One region of the Halomonas sp. HG01 genome, then DNA from elsewhere that is predicted to be linked to it. Evidence: predicted binding sites of a transcription regulator. Region 1 holds the regulator's gene; each other region holds the start of a gene.
What was found. The regulator PhoB, encoded in region 1, activates phosphate uptake and scavenging genes when phosphate is short. The targets are predictions, from matches to a motif close to TGTCATANNNNTGTCANA.

Region 1 (3,984 bases):
GATCGCCGCGCCCTTCTACGGCCTGCTGGCCGAGAAGGTCGAGCGCGAGGTGACCGGCCGGCCGCCGTTGGACGACCGTGGCCTGGCACGCACCGCCATCGATGCCCTGGGCCGTGAACTGGTCAAGCTGGGCTACATCCTGCCGCGCATGGCGCTGCTGTTCGTGATCGGCTGGATCCCGGTGATCAACCTGGTCGCCCCGCTGCTGTGGCTGCTGTTCTCGGCCTGGATGATGGCGGTCACCTACCTCGACTATCCCATGGACAACAACAAGGTGACCTTCGCCGACATGCGCCGCCGGCTGGCCGCGCGCCGCTGGCCGACGCTCACCTACGGCGGCTGGGTGATGCTGATCACCTGGCTGCCGCTGGCCAACCTGTTCCTGCTGCCCGGTGCCGTGGCCGGCGCGGTGCTGATGTGGGAAGACCACTACCGGGCGCTGACGCCCGATGCCGCCCCGGCGAGGCGTTGATGCCCGCGCCCCGGGCAGGCGTCGTGATCACGTGACATCCCTCCGCCCGGCCTGCGTCGGGCGGAGTGGCGTCCGGGGACGGGATCAAGCGCGCCGCGAAGCTGGCGCGGCGTCGGTGAGGCGGGCGGTGGGGAAGATGCAGCGGAAGGTGGCGCCCTCGCCGAGCCGGGAGTCGATCTCCAGCTGGGCGTCGTGGCGCAGCAGCACGTGCTTGACGATGGCCAGCCCCAGGCCGGTGCCGCCGGTGGCGGTGCTGCGGCCCTTGTCGACCCGGTAGAAGCGCTCGGTCAGGCGCGGGATGTGCAGCGGATCGATGCCCTCGCCGTCGTCCTCCACCTCCAGGCAGGCGCCGTCGCCCCAGGGGCGCCAGCGCAGCACGATGCGGCTGCCCTCGCCGGCATAGCGCACGGCATTGAAGGCCAGGTTGGAAACGGTGCTGTGCAGCTCCTTCTCCGAGCCGAGCAGGCCGCGGGGCTCCTCGACCGCCACCTCCAGCTGGTGGTGGCCCTCGGACAGCGCCTCGGCGTCGCGCCGCACGGCCTCGAGCAGGCTGGTGGGGTCGATGCGGATGTCGTCGTGGCCGCCCTGGTCGTTCTCCAGCCGCGACAGCAGCAGCAGGTCGTTGACCAGGTTCTGCATGCGCTTGGTCTGGCTCTGCATCTGGCCGATGCCTCGGCCCAGGCGCTCGGGCAGCATCTCGGCCATGTCGCCGTAGGTCTCGAGGTAGCCCGCCAGCACGGTGAGCGGGGTGCGCAGCTCGTGGGACACGTTGGCCACGAAGTCGCGGCGCATCTGCTCCAGGCGGTGCAGGCGGGTGATGTCGCGGGCCATCACCAGGCGCTCGTCGTCGCCGTAGAGGGTGATCTGGAACTGCAGGATGAGGTTCTCGTCGATCGGCGAGCACAGCGTCAGCGGCTCGCGATAGTCCCGGGCGTGGAAGTAGTCGACGAAGCTTGGGTCGCGCATCAGGTTGGTGATGTGCTGGCCGCGGTCCAGGGCCGGCTTGAGGCCCAGCATGCGTTCGGCGGCGCTGTTCCACCACTCCATGTCGCCGTGGCGGTCGAGCATCACCACGCTGTCGCGCATCGCCTCCGAGGACTCCTGGATACGGCTCAGGGTGTCGCGCAGCCGGCGCTGGGTGAGGCGCTGGCCCTTCTGGTAGCGGTAGAGGCGATCGAACAGCTCGCCCCACAGGCCGGAGGCCGAGGGCGGCTCGTCATGGGGATGATGGGTCAGCCATTCCTGCAGGGCGTGCAGCTGGCGCAGCTGGTAGAAGAGATAGAGGGCGAGCCCCACGGCGATGCCGGTGCCGCTGAAGCCGAAGGGCCAGCCGACCAGGGCGCCGGCGCCCACCAGGGCACCCAGCCGCCACCATTCGCGTCGCCACAGCCGGCCCACGTCAGCCCTTGGCGGAGAAGCGGTAGCCGGTCCCGCGCACGGTCTGGATCAGCTGCTGGTGCGGCTCGCCCAGCGCCTTGCGCAGGCGGCGGATGTGCACGTCCACGGTGCGCTCCTCGACGTAGACGTTGCCGCCCCAGACCTGATCGAGCAGCTGGCCGCGGGTATAGGCGCGCTCCTGGTGGGTCATGAAGAACTGCAGCAGGCGGTACTCGGTGGGGCCGATCTCCAGCGACTGGCCGTCGATGCTGACCCGGTGGCTGACCGGGTCGAGCATCAGGCCCTCGACCTGCACCGGCTCCTCGACGCCGCGCGGCGTGGCGCGGCGCAGCACCGCCTTGAGGCGCGCCACCAGCTCGCGGGGCGAGAAGGGCTTGGTGATGTAGTCGTCGGCCCCGGATTCGAGGCCCTGGATCTTGTTGTCCTCTTCGCCCTTGGCGGTGAGCATGATGATCGGCAGTTCCGAGGTGCCTTCCTCGCGCTTCAGGCGGCGGGCGAGCTCGACGCCGCTGGTGCCGGGCATCATCCAGTCCAGCAGCACCAGGTCGGGCTGGTGATCGACGACCATGGCGTGGGCGCTCTGGGCATTGTCCGCCTCGAGGACGCGATAGTCGGCCATCTCCAGCGCCACGGCGATCATCTCGCGGATGGGCGCTTCATCATCGACGATCAGTACGGTCTTGGCGGTCATCCCGGGGCCTCATGGTCGAGATCAGTGACATATTGGTGACGATGACAGCATGTCCTTGTGACAATACCGTGACAGTCACCGCCTGTCGCCCCCGCTTAGCCCCGTCGTTCGACCCCGTCCGGCATCACCCGCCGGCGGCCGGCCACAGCGACAGCGCGATGCCGGCGAACGCCAGCAGCCCCGACCAATGGTTGTTGAGGAAGGCCTGGAAGCAGCGATCGCGATCGCGATGGCGGATCAGCCGCTGCTGGTGGACGAAGGTGGCGGCCATCGCGGCCAGGCCGACCCAGAAGAAGCCGCCCAGGCCGAGGCGTTCGCCGGCCCAGGCCAGCAGGGCCAGCGTGGCCAGCTGCAAAAGGCCGATGATCAGCCGGTCGGCACGGCCGAACAGCACCGCGGTGGACTTGATGCCGATGCGCAGGTCGTCGTCGCGGTCGACCATGGCGTACTCGGTGTCGTAGGCCACGGTCCACAGCACGTTGGCGGCGAACAGCAGCCAGGCCTCCAGCGGCACCTGGCCGAGCACCGCGCCGAAGGCCATGGGAATGGCCCACGAGAAGGCCGCCCCCAGCACCACCTGGGGCAGGTGGGTGTAGCGCTTCATGAAGGGGTAGACGAAGGCCAGGATCACGCCGCCCACCGACAGCATCACGGTGAAGGCGTTGGTGAAACACACCAGCACGAAGGCCGCCAGCACCAGGCCGGCGAACAGCGCCTTGGCCTCGCCTTCGCCGATGCGTCCGGTGGCCAGCGGACGCGACTTCGTCCGCTTCACGTGGCCGTCGAAGTGGCGGTCGGCGTAGTCGTTGACCACGCAGCCCGCGGCCCGCATCAGGTAGACCCCGGCGACGAAGATCAGCAGCAGCCGGCGCTCGGGAACGCCCTCGGCCGCCGTCCACAGCGCCCACAGCGTCGGCCACATCAGCAGCCAGGTGCCGATGGGGCGGTCGAGGCGGGTCAGTTGCAGGAAGTCGGGCAGCCGGTCCAGCCCCTTGGGGCGCATCAGGGAACGTTCCATGTGGGTCTCTCGGTTGAATCGGACGACACGGTTTTCGGGCGATGCCTGGGAGCCTATCGCGCCGGCAGGGCCAGGTCATCCGCCATGTCGTCGAGGAAGAACTCCTGGACCAGCACCGCGAAGCGGCCGTGGCGCAGCACCGAGCGTCGGCCCCAGGGGCCGGGAGCGTCGTGGAAGGGGGCCGGGTCGGCGCTGACCTCGATGGGGCCGCGCTCGAGGCCGGGCTGGCGGAACAGCCAGTGACCCAGCGAGCGCTCGCCGAGGCCCGCCAGCCGCTGGCCAAGGAGGCCGTGAAGCGGGGCCACCGAGCGCGCCATCACCCAGGGCCGGTCGTCGAGGCACAGCGCGACCTCGCGCCGCCAGGCCAGGCGGCCCGGCGCCATGCCCAGTGCCAGGGCCTCGTCG
Region 2 (3,984 bases), 1.2 Mb from region 1:
GGCCTGCTGGACGCGGTGCTGTCGATCCGCCACGTGCCGACGCAGTCTGGGCAGCTGCTGGGCTGGGAGCCAATGGTGTGGGTGGTCGCCGAGGACTGCCGGCTGGAGGACTGGGACGTGCTGCCGCTGGCGCTCAACCCGGAGGGCTGCACCTTCCGCGCCCATGCGCTGTCGGCGCTGGGCCGCGACGAGCGGCGCTGGGAGATCCGCTACGCCAGCACCTCGCCCACCGGCATCAACCTGCCGGTCCAGGCGGGCCTGGCGATGACGGTGAAGACGCCGCGCAGCGTGCCGGCGGGCTGCCGGATCGTCGGCGAGGCGGAGGGCCTGCCGGCGCTGGGACAGGTCGAGATCGAGCTGCATCGCCGCCCCGGGCACACCCGCGAGGCGCTGGACGCCTTCTGCGAGGAGCTCGAGCGCATCGTCACCGAAAACGGCGACATCGCCGCCCCCTTGTCGGGCGAGGCGACCGGCGAGGCCGCCAACGACTGAGCCCCGCCGGGGGCGGGGCTCGCAGGGTCGCTCAGAGGGCTCGGTTCAGCCGCGCTGGGCGGACAGGACTGCCGATCAGCCGGCTCGCTTCAGCCCCGCTGGTAGGTGCCGATCAGCCGGTTCATGCCCAGCAGGTGCGGCTCGAGCTGCTTGAGCAGCTCGGTCATGGAGAGCCCTTCCGGCAGCGCCGTGGGCTTGTCCAGCGCCAGCACCCAGAAGTAGTACAGATGCGTGCCGTGGCCTTCCGGCGGCATGGGGCCACCATAGCCGTTACGCTGGAAGTCGTTGTGCCCGCGAGTGCCAACGGTGGTGGCCTCCTCCAATGAGGTGGCGGAGCCCGGCAGGTTGTAGAGCAGCCAGTGCACGAATCCCTGCTGGCCGTGCTGCACCAGCGGCGCATCCGGATCGTGGCAGATCACCGCATAGCCCTTGGTGCCCTCCGGCGGGTTCTCCCAGGCCAGGGGCGGCGAAAGATCGTCACCGTCTGCCGCATGCCGGCCGGGCATCGCTTGAAAGTTCTCGAAGGCGGAGCTGGTCACCTGCATCTTCGAAAGGGCAAAGGCCATGGGACGTCCTCCCTGATGGGGTCGTGAATACCGAATTCAGCGTCGGCAAGGCGTTGGCGCCTGTCAACGCCGCTGTCCCCTGTATGATGGCGGGCCAGGCACTCTTCAACCCGGAAGCTCTAATGAAGCGACTGTTGATCGTGGCCCATGCGCCCTCCCCCAACACCCGCCGCCTGCGCGAAGCCGCCGAGCGTGGCGCCCGCCATCCCGATATCGAGGCGATCAACGTGGTCGTCAGGCCACCCCTCGAGGCCGGCCCGGACGACGTGCGCACCTGCGACGCCATCCTGCTCGGCACGCCCGAGAACCTCGGCACCATGAGCGGCGCCCTGAAGGACTTCTTCGACCGCAGCTACTACGCCGTGCTGGACGACACCCGCGGCCTGCCCTGCGCGCTCTACATCCGGGCCGGCCACGACGGCACCGGCACCCGGCGCGCCGTGGAAGGCATCGTCACCGGGCTCGGCTGGAAGTGGGCGCAGGCCCCACTGACGCTGCGCGGTGAGTGGCAGGACGCCTTCGAGGTCCAGGTGGAGGAGCTCGGCATGGCGATGGCGGCAGGGCTCGAGGCGGGCGTGCTGTGACATCTCGGCGCTTCATCCCGTACCGCTGCCGCAGGGCCAGAGCAGATTCAGCACCAGCAGCACGACGAACAAGGCCGCGAACTGGTTCACGAAGCGACGCCCTCTCGACGCTCCGGCCAGGGAGCCGCTGCGCTGCAGACCGAACAGCACGATCCCGATCAGCACGGCCGTCACCGGCAGATGGAGCGGATCGAGCATGGTCTCTTGCCCGACGGTTCGGCAACCAAAAGCGCTCGGCCGCCTAGGGATATCGAGAGACAACGCGATGAGGCGCCGCGTCTCTCTCGGCGGCCCGGAACGGGTGACCGACCGATGCTTTCAACAATGGCCATCCCTGGCCGATGTCCATCAGCATACGATCCCGAGAGGCGGTAGCGGCTGCCTGAGCGCGGGCCTTGGAAAACGGTCCTGGAGAACGCGGACCGGAACGGGGACTAGAGCGTATGCGGGGCCGTCATGGGGCTGTCATCGTCAGCCGTCAGGCTCGAGGATCTCTTTCCCATTGCAACGCGAGATCCCATGAAGCCCATCGCTCCCCTCCTGGTCGCCGCCGGCCTGCTGGCCGCGTCTTCCGTCCAGGCCCAGAACGTCTTCGACTATCCCCAAACCGAGGATGCCCCGGTCAGCTTCCACGTGGTCAACGAGATCCCGGCCGGCAGCTTCACCAAGTACGAGATCGATGCCGAACATGGCCAGCTGATCGTCGACCGCTACGTTTCCATGCCGGTCCGCTACCCGGCCAACTATGGTTCCATCACCAGCTCGGCCGGCGGCGACGGAGACCCGCTGGATGCACTGGTGCTGACCCGCGACGGCATCTATCCCGGCGCGGTCATCAAGGTCCGCGCCATCGGCGTGCTGCGCATGGTCGATGACGGCGAGGCAGACGACAAGATCATCGCGGTGCCCACCGACGACGTGGACCCGAGCTACGCCGACATCGATGGCATGGACGATCTCCCGGCCATGCAGGTCGAGCGGCTCAACGCCTTCTTCCGCGTCTACAAGAACCTGCCGGAGGGCGGCGACATCGAACTGAACGGCTTCGGTGACGCCAGTGAGGCCCGGGATATCCTGACCCGGGCCTTCGACGCCTACCAGGCCCAAGTGGCCGACTGATCGATCATCGCCGAGCCCTTCGACGGCGGCGCCCCAAGAGGCGCCGCCTGGCCTACACCAGCCCGCGCACGACCAGGAACAGCACCGTGGGCGCCAGCAGGATGCCGAGGCCGGTGTAGAAGGTCGCGGTCATGGCGCCGTAGGGCACCAGCCGTGCGTCGGTGGCGGCGAGCCCGGCGGCGACGCCGCTGGTAGTGCCGATCATGCCGCCGAAGATCATCGCCGAGCGCGGGTTGTCGAGCCCGATCCAGCGCGCGGCCATGGGCGTGGCGATCATGGTCAGGATCGACTTGACCAGCCCGGCGGCGATCGACAGCGCGATCACCTCGGAGCTCGCACCCAGCGTCGCCCCGGTGACGGGCCCGACGATGTAGGTCACGGCCCCCGCCCCGATGGTGGTGATCGCCACCGGATCGGTATAGCCGAAGCCGACCGCCACCAGCCCGCCGGCCACGAAGGACACCACCACCCCGGCGAACAGCGCCATCACACCGCGTACCCCGGCCTCGCGCACCTCGTCGAAGCGCACGCCATAGGCGGTGGCGATGATCGCCAGGTCACGCAGCATACCGCCGCCCATCAGCCCCAGGCCGGAGAACAGCGTGATGTCGGCGAGCCCGTCGGCGCCACCGGTGATCTTGCCCCCCGCGTAGGCCAGCGCCAGGCCAAGCATGATGGCGATCGCCGACCCGTGCAGCTTGCCGCGGGTGAAGCGCTCGCTGATCCAGTAGGCGAAATACATGGTGAGCCCGATGACGGCAAAGGCCGCCACCAGGTGATACTTGTCGACGAGATCATAGAGTGACTGCAGCATGGGACGCCCTCCTTAGCGATGGACCGCACGAGCCGGCTGGGCCCGGGCGTGCGAGGCGCTGGAGGAGGAGGCGCCGCGCTCGGCCCTCTCCCGCGACGGCTTGCCGGCGAACACCGGCACCATGGCCAGTCCCAGCACCACCGCCAGCGCGCCGGCCAGCAGCGCCACCGCCCCGCCGCTCAGGGCCGCGGCGACGTTCTGGCTGGCCGCCATGGCCACCACGATGGGGATATACATCGCATTCCAGAACTTGATGCCGCTGACCGTCGCCTCCGGCAGCTTGCCGCGGGTCTTGAGATAGCCCGTGGCGAAGATCAGCAGCAGCATCGCGATGCCCACCCCGCCGAGATTGGCCTCGATGCCGAGCAGGTGGCCCAGCACATCGCCCGTTGCCAGGCCCAGCATCATG
Region 3 (3,984 bases), 1.3 Mb from region 1:
CTCACCGTACCGATCAGCTTCACGCCCAGCGCCTTCGCCCACTGGCAGGCAATGGAGCCGACGCCGCCGGCCGCGGCGTGGAAGAGAATCGTCTCGCCCCCCTGGAGCGGACAGGTCTGGCGCAGCAGGTACTGCACGGTCAGGCCCTTGAGCATGGCCGCCGCCGCGGTCTCGGCATCGATGCCGTCGGGCAGCGTCACTACCTTCTCCGCCGGCAGCACGTGGCTCTCGGCGTAGGCGCCCAGCGGGCCCTGGGCATAGGCCACGCGGTCGCCCACCGCCAGGTGCTCGACGCCTTCGCCCACCGCCTCGACGACGCCCGCGCCCTCGGTACCGAGCCCCGACGGCAACGCCGGCGCCGGATACAGCCCGGTGCGGAAATAGATGTCGATGAAGTTCAGGCCCACCGCCTGATGGCGGACCCGCACCTCGCCGGGGCCCGGCTCGGCGGGCGTGACATCGACGAGCTCGAGGACCTCGGGCCCGCCGGTGCGGGCGAACTGGATGCGCTTGGCCATGTTGGATACCCTTAAACCGCTAATGAAGGAACCGTCAGTCAAACGCTACCTTACCGTGCGGTCAAGCGTCCCCGCGACCGACAGGGCTTGACAGCCCTGGAAGGCTCGGCGAAGAATGCAAAAGTGTATACAGAAACATCACCAAAGTGACGACAGAAAGGATGCCGCTATGAAAGCTACCAACGCTACCTGGTTGCTCGCCGCCACCGCCCTGGCCGCGACCCTGACCGCCGCCCCCGCCATGGCCCAGGACGGCGAACAGTGCCAGCTGACCATCGAGGGCAACGACCAGATGCAGTTCAACCAGGACGCCATGAGCGTGCCGGCCAGCTGCGACGAGGTCACCGTGACGCTGGAGCACACCGGCCAGATGCAGGCCAACGTGATGGGCCACAACTGGGTGCTCACCGAGACGTCCGACGTTCAGGGCGTGGCCCAGGCCGGCATGGGCACCGGCCTCGAGAGCGACTATCTGCCGGCGGACGACGACCGCGTGCTGGCCGCCACCGACGTCATCGGCGGCGGCGAAAGCACCAGCGTCACCTTCTCTACCGAGGGCCTGGCCGGTCGCGACCTGACCTTCTTCTGCTCCTTCCCCGGCCATTCCAGCCTGATGAAGGGCACCTTCTCCGTCGAAGGGTGATCCTGCCGCGCGCCGCCGCCCGGCGGCGCGCTTCTCGCCTCAGTGACGCGCCGACAGGGTGGCGGGAAAGCTCTCGAGCCCCTTCACGAAGCGCTGTTTGTAGTCGTCGAACTGCGCCCGGTCGCGCTTGAACGACTGCACCACGCCCTGCTCGTCCACCGTCAGCGTGCGCGGAAGGTCATCGAGCCCGGTGGCCGGATGACGCTTCGACAGCCCGATGCGTACGCCCGACTTGCCGCTGAACCAGCGCTCGATGCCGGCCTCGCGGAAGCGGGCTTCCTGCGTCTCGTCGGTGGCGTCCACGCGCAGCGGCGCGCGCATCGCCAGCTCGCCCACCAGCCGCATCGACGGCGCCTTCACCGTCTCGGTGTCGAGATCCGCCAGCTGCATGACGGTCATGCCCTCACCGGATTCGTCCAGCGCCAGCAGCGCCAGCGCCAGCGGCTTGCCCTGGTCGTCGGCCAGCGCCAGCAGACGCGCGGCCTCCTGCGGAAACAGCACGCCCGTCACCCCGGCGAACGTCACCAGCGGCGCGATGCCCGCCTCCTGGCCATAGGCCTCGGCGCACAGCCGCGCCAGACAGGCCTCACGCTGGGCCGCGTTCTTGATATGCACCACTTTCATCGCTTCCGGCTCTCCTTCATGGCTGCCTTCGATGCCCGGCCCGACCGAGCCTGAAAGCGCGCAGCCTAGCATAGACGCGCCCTTCGCTCTCGCCCCGCTCGGCACCGGGCAGGCAAACGGTCACGGGGCTGTCATCGAGTTTTCCTAATGTATTTGTCGCTCGCAGGCCGTCGGCGCATGCACGGCCCGGGCCTTCTCTCAGCCAAGACTCGATGGACAAGGAGATTCCGATGCCACGCCTGTACGCCGGAGCACTGACCCTGGGAATGGCCGCCGCCGGCCTGTCGCTGTCCGCCCACGGGGCCACCGAGATCGCCTGGTGGCACGCCATGGGCGGCGAACTGGGCAACAAGGTCGACGAGATCGCCGCCGACTTCAACACCTCCCAGGACGACTATGTGGTCGAGCCGTCCTTCCGTGGCAACTACTCGGAGACCATGACCGGCGCCATCGCCGCCTTCCGCGCCGGCGAGGCGCCGGCCATCGTGCAGATCTACGAGGTCGGCACCGCCACCATGATGAACGCCGAGGGCGCCATCGTGCCGGTCCACGAGCTGATGAGCGAGTCGGGCCAGGACGTCGACCCCGACGCCTTTCTGCCCGCCGTGACCGGCTACTACACCGACGCCGACGGCCGCATGCTGTCCATGCCCTTCAATTCCTCGACGCCGGTGGTCTACGTCAACCGCGACATCCTCGACGAGGCCGGCGTGGACGCGGTGCCGACCACCTGGCAGGGGCTCGGCGAGACCCTGGGCCGAATCGTCGACTCCGGCGCCGCCGAGTGCGGCATGACCACCACCTGGCCGTCCTGGATCCAGCTCGAGAACTTCTCGGCGCGCAACGACCTGCCCTTCGCCACCGAGCAGAACGGCTTCGGCGGGCTCGAGGCCCGCCTGAGCATCGACGACACCGCCGCCGTCGATCACATCCAGCGCCTGGCCGACTGGCAGCAGGACGGCCGCTTCGACTACGGCGGCCGCTTCGACGATGCCGCCCCGGCCTTCTACACCGGCCGCTGCGCCATGCTGATGGCGTCCTCCGCCTCGCTGGCAGGCGTGCGCGCCAACGCCGAGGACTTCGACTTCTCCGTCGCCCCGCTGCCCTACGACAGCGACCTGGTCGACACGCCGCAGAACAGCATCATCGGCGGCGCCTCGCTTTGGGTGCTGGCCGGCAAGAGCGACGAGGTCTATCAGGGCGTGGCGCGCTTCTTCGACTATCTCTCTTCCGCCGAGGTCCAGGCCGACTGGCACCAGTTCTCCGGCTATCTGCCGATCACCCAGGCGGCCTACGAGCTCGGCCAGCAGAAGGGCTTCTACGAGCAGAACCCGGGCAGCGCCGTGGCCATCGAGCAGATGACCGGCGTCACGCCCACGGCCAACTCCAAGGGCCTGCGCCTGGGCAACATGCCGCAGATCCGCGACGTCATCGAGGAGCAGCTGGAGCGCATCTTCAACGGCGACGTGAGCGCCCAGGACGGCCTGAGCGAGGCCGTGCGCCGCGGCAACGCGCTGCTGGAGCGCTTCCAGCAGGCCAACGGCTGATCCGCCCTCCGCCTCCGCCCCGTGCCGGCACGCCGCCCTGGCGTGCCGGCCCTTTTCCTCTCCAGCGATAAACGACCATGGCGACCTTCCAGCGACACCGCGTCACGCCCTGGCTGCTGCTCGCCCCGCAGCTGGCCGTCGTGGCGATCTTCTTCTTCTGGCCCGCCGCCCAGGCCATGCTTCAGGCCTTCTACGTCGAGGATCCCTTCGGCCTCGGCCGCACCTTCGTCGCCTTCGAGAACTTCGCGCGGGTGCTGGCCTCGGCGGAGTACTACCGGGCGCTGGGCATCACCGTGACCTTCAGTGCCGGCGTGGCGCTGGGCGCCATGGCGCTGGCGCTGCTGCTGGCGGTGCTCGCCGACCGGGTGATCAAGGGGGCCGGCGCCTACAAGGCGCTGCTGATCTGGCCCTATGCGGTGGCGCCCGCGGTGGCCGGCGTGCTGTGGGGCTTCATGCTCGACCCGGAGCTCGGCCTGATCAGCGCCGGGCTCGGCGCGCTCGACATCGACTGGAACCACCAGCTCAACGGCGGCCAGGCCATGGCGCTGGTGGTGATGGCCTCGATCTGGAAGCAGATGAGCTACAACTTCGTGTTCTTCCTGGCCGGCCTGCAGGCGATTCCCAGGAGCCTGCTGGAGGCCGCCGCCATCGA
Region 4 (3,984 bases), 520 kb from region 1:
GCCCTTTTTTGCTTGCCCGTGCCACGTTATCCCGGCTGGGGCGTCAGGCGTCCTTCGAGGTAGAATGTGCCGGCCCATGTTGCGGAGGTGCCCGCCCCAATGAACGAATCCCTCGAGCTCGATCAGGAAACCGCGGCGCTGAAGGTGCCGCCTCACTCGCTGGAGGCCGAGCAGTCGGTGCTCGGCGGACTGATGCTCGACAACCAGGCCTGGGACAGCGTGGCCGACCGGCTGGTGGCCAACGACTTCTATCGCTACGAGCATCGCCTGATCTTCAACGTCATGGCGACGCTGGCCGAGGAGGCGCGGCCGCTGGACGTGGTGACCCTGTCCGAGGCGTTGGAGGGGCGTGATCAGCTCGAGACCGTGGGCGGCCTGGCCACCCTGGCGGAGCTGGCACGCAACACGCCGTCGGCCAGCAACATCCGCGCCTATGCCGACATCGTTCGCGAGCGGGCCACCCTGCGCAAGCTGATCCATGCCGCCAACCAGGTCGCCGAGAGCGCCTTCGCGCCCCAGGGGCGGCCCGCCGACGAGCTCGTTAACGAGGCCGAGCGCCTGGTCTTCCAGATCAGCGAGGAGCGGCCCAAGGAGGGGGGCCCGGTCGGCATGAGCGACCTGCTGGCCAAGGCGGTGGATCGCATCGACGAGATGTTCAACATGCAGGGCGAGATGACCGGCCTGTCGACCGGCTTCCGCGACCTGGACGACATGACCTCCGGACTGCAGCCTTCGGACCTGGTGATCGTGGCCGGGCGCCCGTCCATGGGCAAGACCACCTTCGCCATGAACCTGGTCGAGCATGCGGTGATCTCCAGCGACAAGCCGGTGGTGGTGTTCTCGATGGAGATGCCGGGCGAAGCGATCATGCTGCGGATGCTCTCGTCGCTGGGGCGCATCGACCAGACCCGGGTGCGGACGGGTCAGCTCGAGGACGAGGACTGGCCGCGCCTGACCTCGGCGGTGAACCTGCTCAAGGACAAGCAGCTGTTCATCGACGACACCGCGGCGCTGTCGCCCAACGAGATGCGCTCGCGGGTGCGCCGGATCGTGCGTGAGCACGGCAACCTGGCGATGATCATGATCGATTACCTGCAGCTGATGCAGGTACCGGGTTTCTCCGAGAACCGCACCGGCGAGATCTCGGAGATCTCGCGCTCGCTCAAGGGTCTGGCGAAGGAATTCGGCTGCCCGGTGGTGGCGCTGTCGCAGCTCAACCGCTCGCTGGAGCAGCGTCCCAACAAGCGCCCGGTGATGTCGGACCTGCGCGAGTCCGGCGCCATCGAGCAGGACGCCGACCTGATCGGCTTCGTCTATCGCGATGAGGTCTACAATCCGGATAACCCCGACAACCAGGGACTGGCCGAATTCATCATCGGCAAGCAGCGTAACGGGCCGATCGGCACGGTGCACATGGCGTTCATCGGCAAGTACACCCGCTTCGAGGATCTGGCGCCGGACAGCTATGGCGACACCTTCGGCGAGTGACCCCCTTGAGCGGGGCAGCCGGCGCCGTATAATCCCCACCCCTCGAACAGCACACTGGAGAAGCACCATGGCAGGCGGATTTCAGCGCGGTAATCGGCGGCGCACCCCGAAGCTCGAGGCGCGCGGCGAATTGCAGTCCGTGGAACGCGAAGGGCCGTTCAAGGAGTGGCTGGGCATGCCGGATCTCTATCGCTACCAGCTGGTGGTGGACGGCGAGGACTACAGCTATCAGACCGAGGACTCGGAGCTGCCGGTCGCGGTCGGCGATCGCGTGGTGTTCCGCTACAAGGAGACCAAGGCCGGCAAGTGGGTCGACCGCAACTCCCTGGGCAAGGCGATCGATCCCGCCGACTACCAGTAACCGCCTTCGGCGGCTTCCCGCCGGGAACCCCGGTGCCCTCCATCGGTCTCAGGGCGATACGGTGCCGTCATCGTCGTGTCATACGACAGGACGAGACTGTATCAGCATTCATCCTGAGATATCCCGATGGAGGGATCATGGACTTCAATGACCTCAAGGCCTTCGTGGCCCAGCACGACAACTTCGAGATCCGCGTGATCAGCCATGCCGGCAGCCGCGTCTACCAGGTCGAACTGGAAGACATCGAGGGCCAGCGCCACCTGCTGACCCAGCGCGGCAAGCCGATGTTGTTCCGCGCCCTCGACGACGTCTACCTCGAGCTCAAGCGCGCCGGCATCCACCGTGCCTATCTGGTGCAGTACGTGGCGCACGACGAGATGATCGGTCGCGACGCGAACTACCACGACGCGCTCAGCTCTCGCATGCCGCTGGTGTTCTAGCCTGCGAGCCGCGCCTTTCCTCGATCACCATTCACCGACCTCCGGCATCGCGCCGGCCCACCGACTTGCCACCGTACGCCTCAGCGCGCTCCCCGACCCGACTGGTGGCATGTTTTCCCCCGCGTCTTCCGGCCTTTCCGGCCAGCCCGGTTTCCGTCGCGTTCTCGCCGTGCCCGATGGCGTCGCTCCCATCGCTCAGCGATCCGAGCGCCTCGTCCAGGCCTGCCAGCGCTGCCCCAGCCCGATCCGGTAGCGAGCGAAGACGGCATAGCCGCGATCGACGCCCCACGCCAGGCCCGGCAGCATCGACAGCGCCACCAGGCGACGATAGCCCAGCACCGCGTAGAGCGCCCGGCTGGCGTCCATGCCGACGAACCAGGTGCCGTCGGCGTCGCGCAGGTGAAGGCGGCCCATCATGACCTCGAACGAACGCCCCCATTCGGCGGCGACGTCGGTCGTCTGGATGTCGACCAACCTGACCCGCTCGCGGCGCGGGTGGCGCGCCAGCCAGGCGACTTCACGCTGGCAGAAGGGGCAGTGGCCGTCGTGGAAGAGTGTCACCGGCGAGACGGCGTGACGAGGCGAGGGGGCGCGACGTGTCGAGCGCGGGCGGTGCATCATCAGGGGGCTCCGTGGTCGGTGGCGTCATGATAGCCGGCGCGGTGCTCGCCTCGACCGTAGGCCGGCTCGGTTTCGAGCCCGGCGAGGAAGGCCTCGGCCTGGTCGCGCATCGCCGCCCGCTTGTCGTCCGACATGCGGTCCAGCGAGCCGTAGATCAGCTTCATGCGGTGGTTGCCCGACAGCGCCTCGCGGTGGGTCTCGAGGAAGCGCCAGTAGAGGCTGTTGAGCGGGCAGGCGTTGTCGCCGACGACCCGTTTGGGATCGAAGCGGCAGTGCCGGCAGTGGTCCGACATGCGGTCGATGTACTTGCCCGAGGCGCAGTAGGGCTTGGAGCCCATCAGCCCGCCGTCGCCGTGCAGCACCATGCCCAGGGTGTTGGGCAGCTCCACCCACTCGCAGGCGTCGGCGTAGACCGCCAGGTACCAGTCGCACAGCGCGTCCGGCGCCACGTCGCACAGCAGCGCGACGTTGCCGGTGACCATCAGCCGCTGGATGTGGTGGGCGTAGGCATTGTCGCGGGTCATCTCGATGGCACGCTTCAGGCAGCGCAGTTCGGTGTCGCCGGTCCAGTAGCAGGCCGGCAGCCCGCGGTTCGCCCCCAGGGCGTTGGCACGCTTGTAGTCGGGCATACGCGTCCAGTAGAGGCCGCGCACGTATTCCCGCCAGCCCAGTATCTGGCGAATGAAGCCCTCCGCCGCGTTGAGCGGCGCGCGGCCCTGACGATACTCGCGCTCGGCGCCCTCGCACAGCTCCCGTGGCGAGAGCAGGCCGAGGTTCAGTGCCGCCGACAGCCGTGAGTGGAACAGGAAGGGCTCGCTGTCGCTGATGGCGTCCTGGTAGCGGCCGAAGTCGGGCAGCAGTTCGGCGAGGAAGTGGCGCAGGTCGGCCAGGGCCTGGCGCCGGGTCACCGGCCAGTGAAAGCCCGCGAGGTCACCGAAGTGGTCTCCGAAGTGTTCTTCCACCAGCGTCATGACCTCGCGGGTCACGTCATCGCGGCGATGGCGGGGCGGGGCGGGCACCTCGATCCCCTCGGGCAGTGGCTCGCGGTTGTCGTGGTCGTAGTTCCAGCGCCCG

Region 2: the regulator PhoB is predicted to act here: its motif matches at 2,095-2,112, upstream of UN84_RS04415 (inorganic diphosphatase).
Region 3: the regulator PhoB is predicted to act here: its motif matches at 1,915-1,932, upstream of ugpB (sn-glycerol-3-phosphate ABC transporter substrate-binding protein UgpB).
Region 4: the regulator PhoB is predicted to act here: its motif matches at 1,915-1,932, upstream of UN84_RS13825 (DUF6482 family protein).

The regions. Positions count from the first base shown of each region.
Region 1 is NZ_CP022134.1:3,430,898-3,434,881, reverse strand. Features, by position in the region: gene cysZ (sulfate transporter CysZ) at 1-472, shown strand, start outside; gene phoR (phosphate regulon sensor histidine kinase PhoR) at 557-1,870, opposite strand; gene phoB (phosphate regulon transcriptional regulator PhoB) at 1,872-2,561, opposite strand; gene ubiA (4-hydroxybenzoate octaprenyltransferase) at 2,686-3,579, opposite strand; gene UN84_RS16280 (chorismate--pyruvate lyase family protein) at 3,633-3,984, opposite strand, start outside.
Region 2 is NZ_CP022134.1:964,380-968,363, reverse strand. Features, by position in the region: gene UN84_RS04435 (LysR family transcriptional regulator) at 1-492, shown strand, start outside; gene UN84_RS04430 (YbhB/YbcL family Raf kinase inhibitor-like protein) at 582-1,058, opposite strand; gene UN84_RS04425 (flavodoxin family protein) at 1,181-1,642, shown strand; gene UN84_RS04420 (hypothetical protein) at 1,655-1,840, opposite strand; gene UN84_RS04415 (inorganic diphosphatase) at 2,162-2,761, shown strand; gene madM (malonate transporter subunit MadM) at 2,814-3,575, opposite strand; gene madL (malonate transporter subunit MadL) at 3,588-3,984, opposite strand, start outside.
Region 3 is NZ_CP022134.1:1,072,717-1,076,700, reverse strand. Features, by position in the region: gene UN84_RS05000 (NADPH:quinone reductase) at 1-518, opposite strand, end outside; gene azu (azurin) at 688-1,161, shown strand; gene UN84_RS04990 (hypothetical protein) at 1,201-1,785, opposite strand; gene ugpB (sn-glycerol-3-phosphate ABC transporter substrate-binding protein UgpB) at 2,016-3,332, shown strand; gene ugpA (sn-glycerol-3-phosphate ABC transporter permease UgpA) at 3,410-3,984, shown strand, end outside.
Region 4 is NZ_CP022134.1:2,911,680-2,915,663, reverse strand. Features, by position in the region: gene dnaB (replicative DNA helicase) at 100-1,488, shown strand; gene UN84_RS13830 (hypothetical protein) at 1,556-1,849, shown strand; gene UN84_RS13825 (DUF6482 family protein) at 1,987-2,289, shown strand; gene UN84_RS13820 (thiol-disulfide oxidoreductase DCC family protein) at 2,485-2,910, opposite strand; gene UN84_RS13815 (cryptochrome/photolyase family protein) at 2,910-3,984, opposite strand, start outside.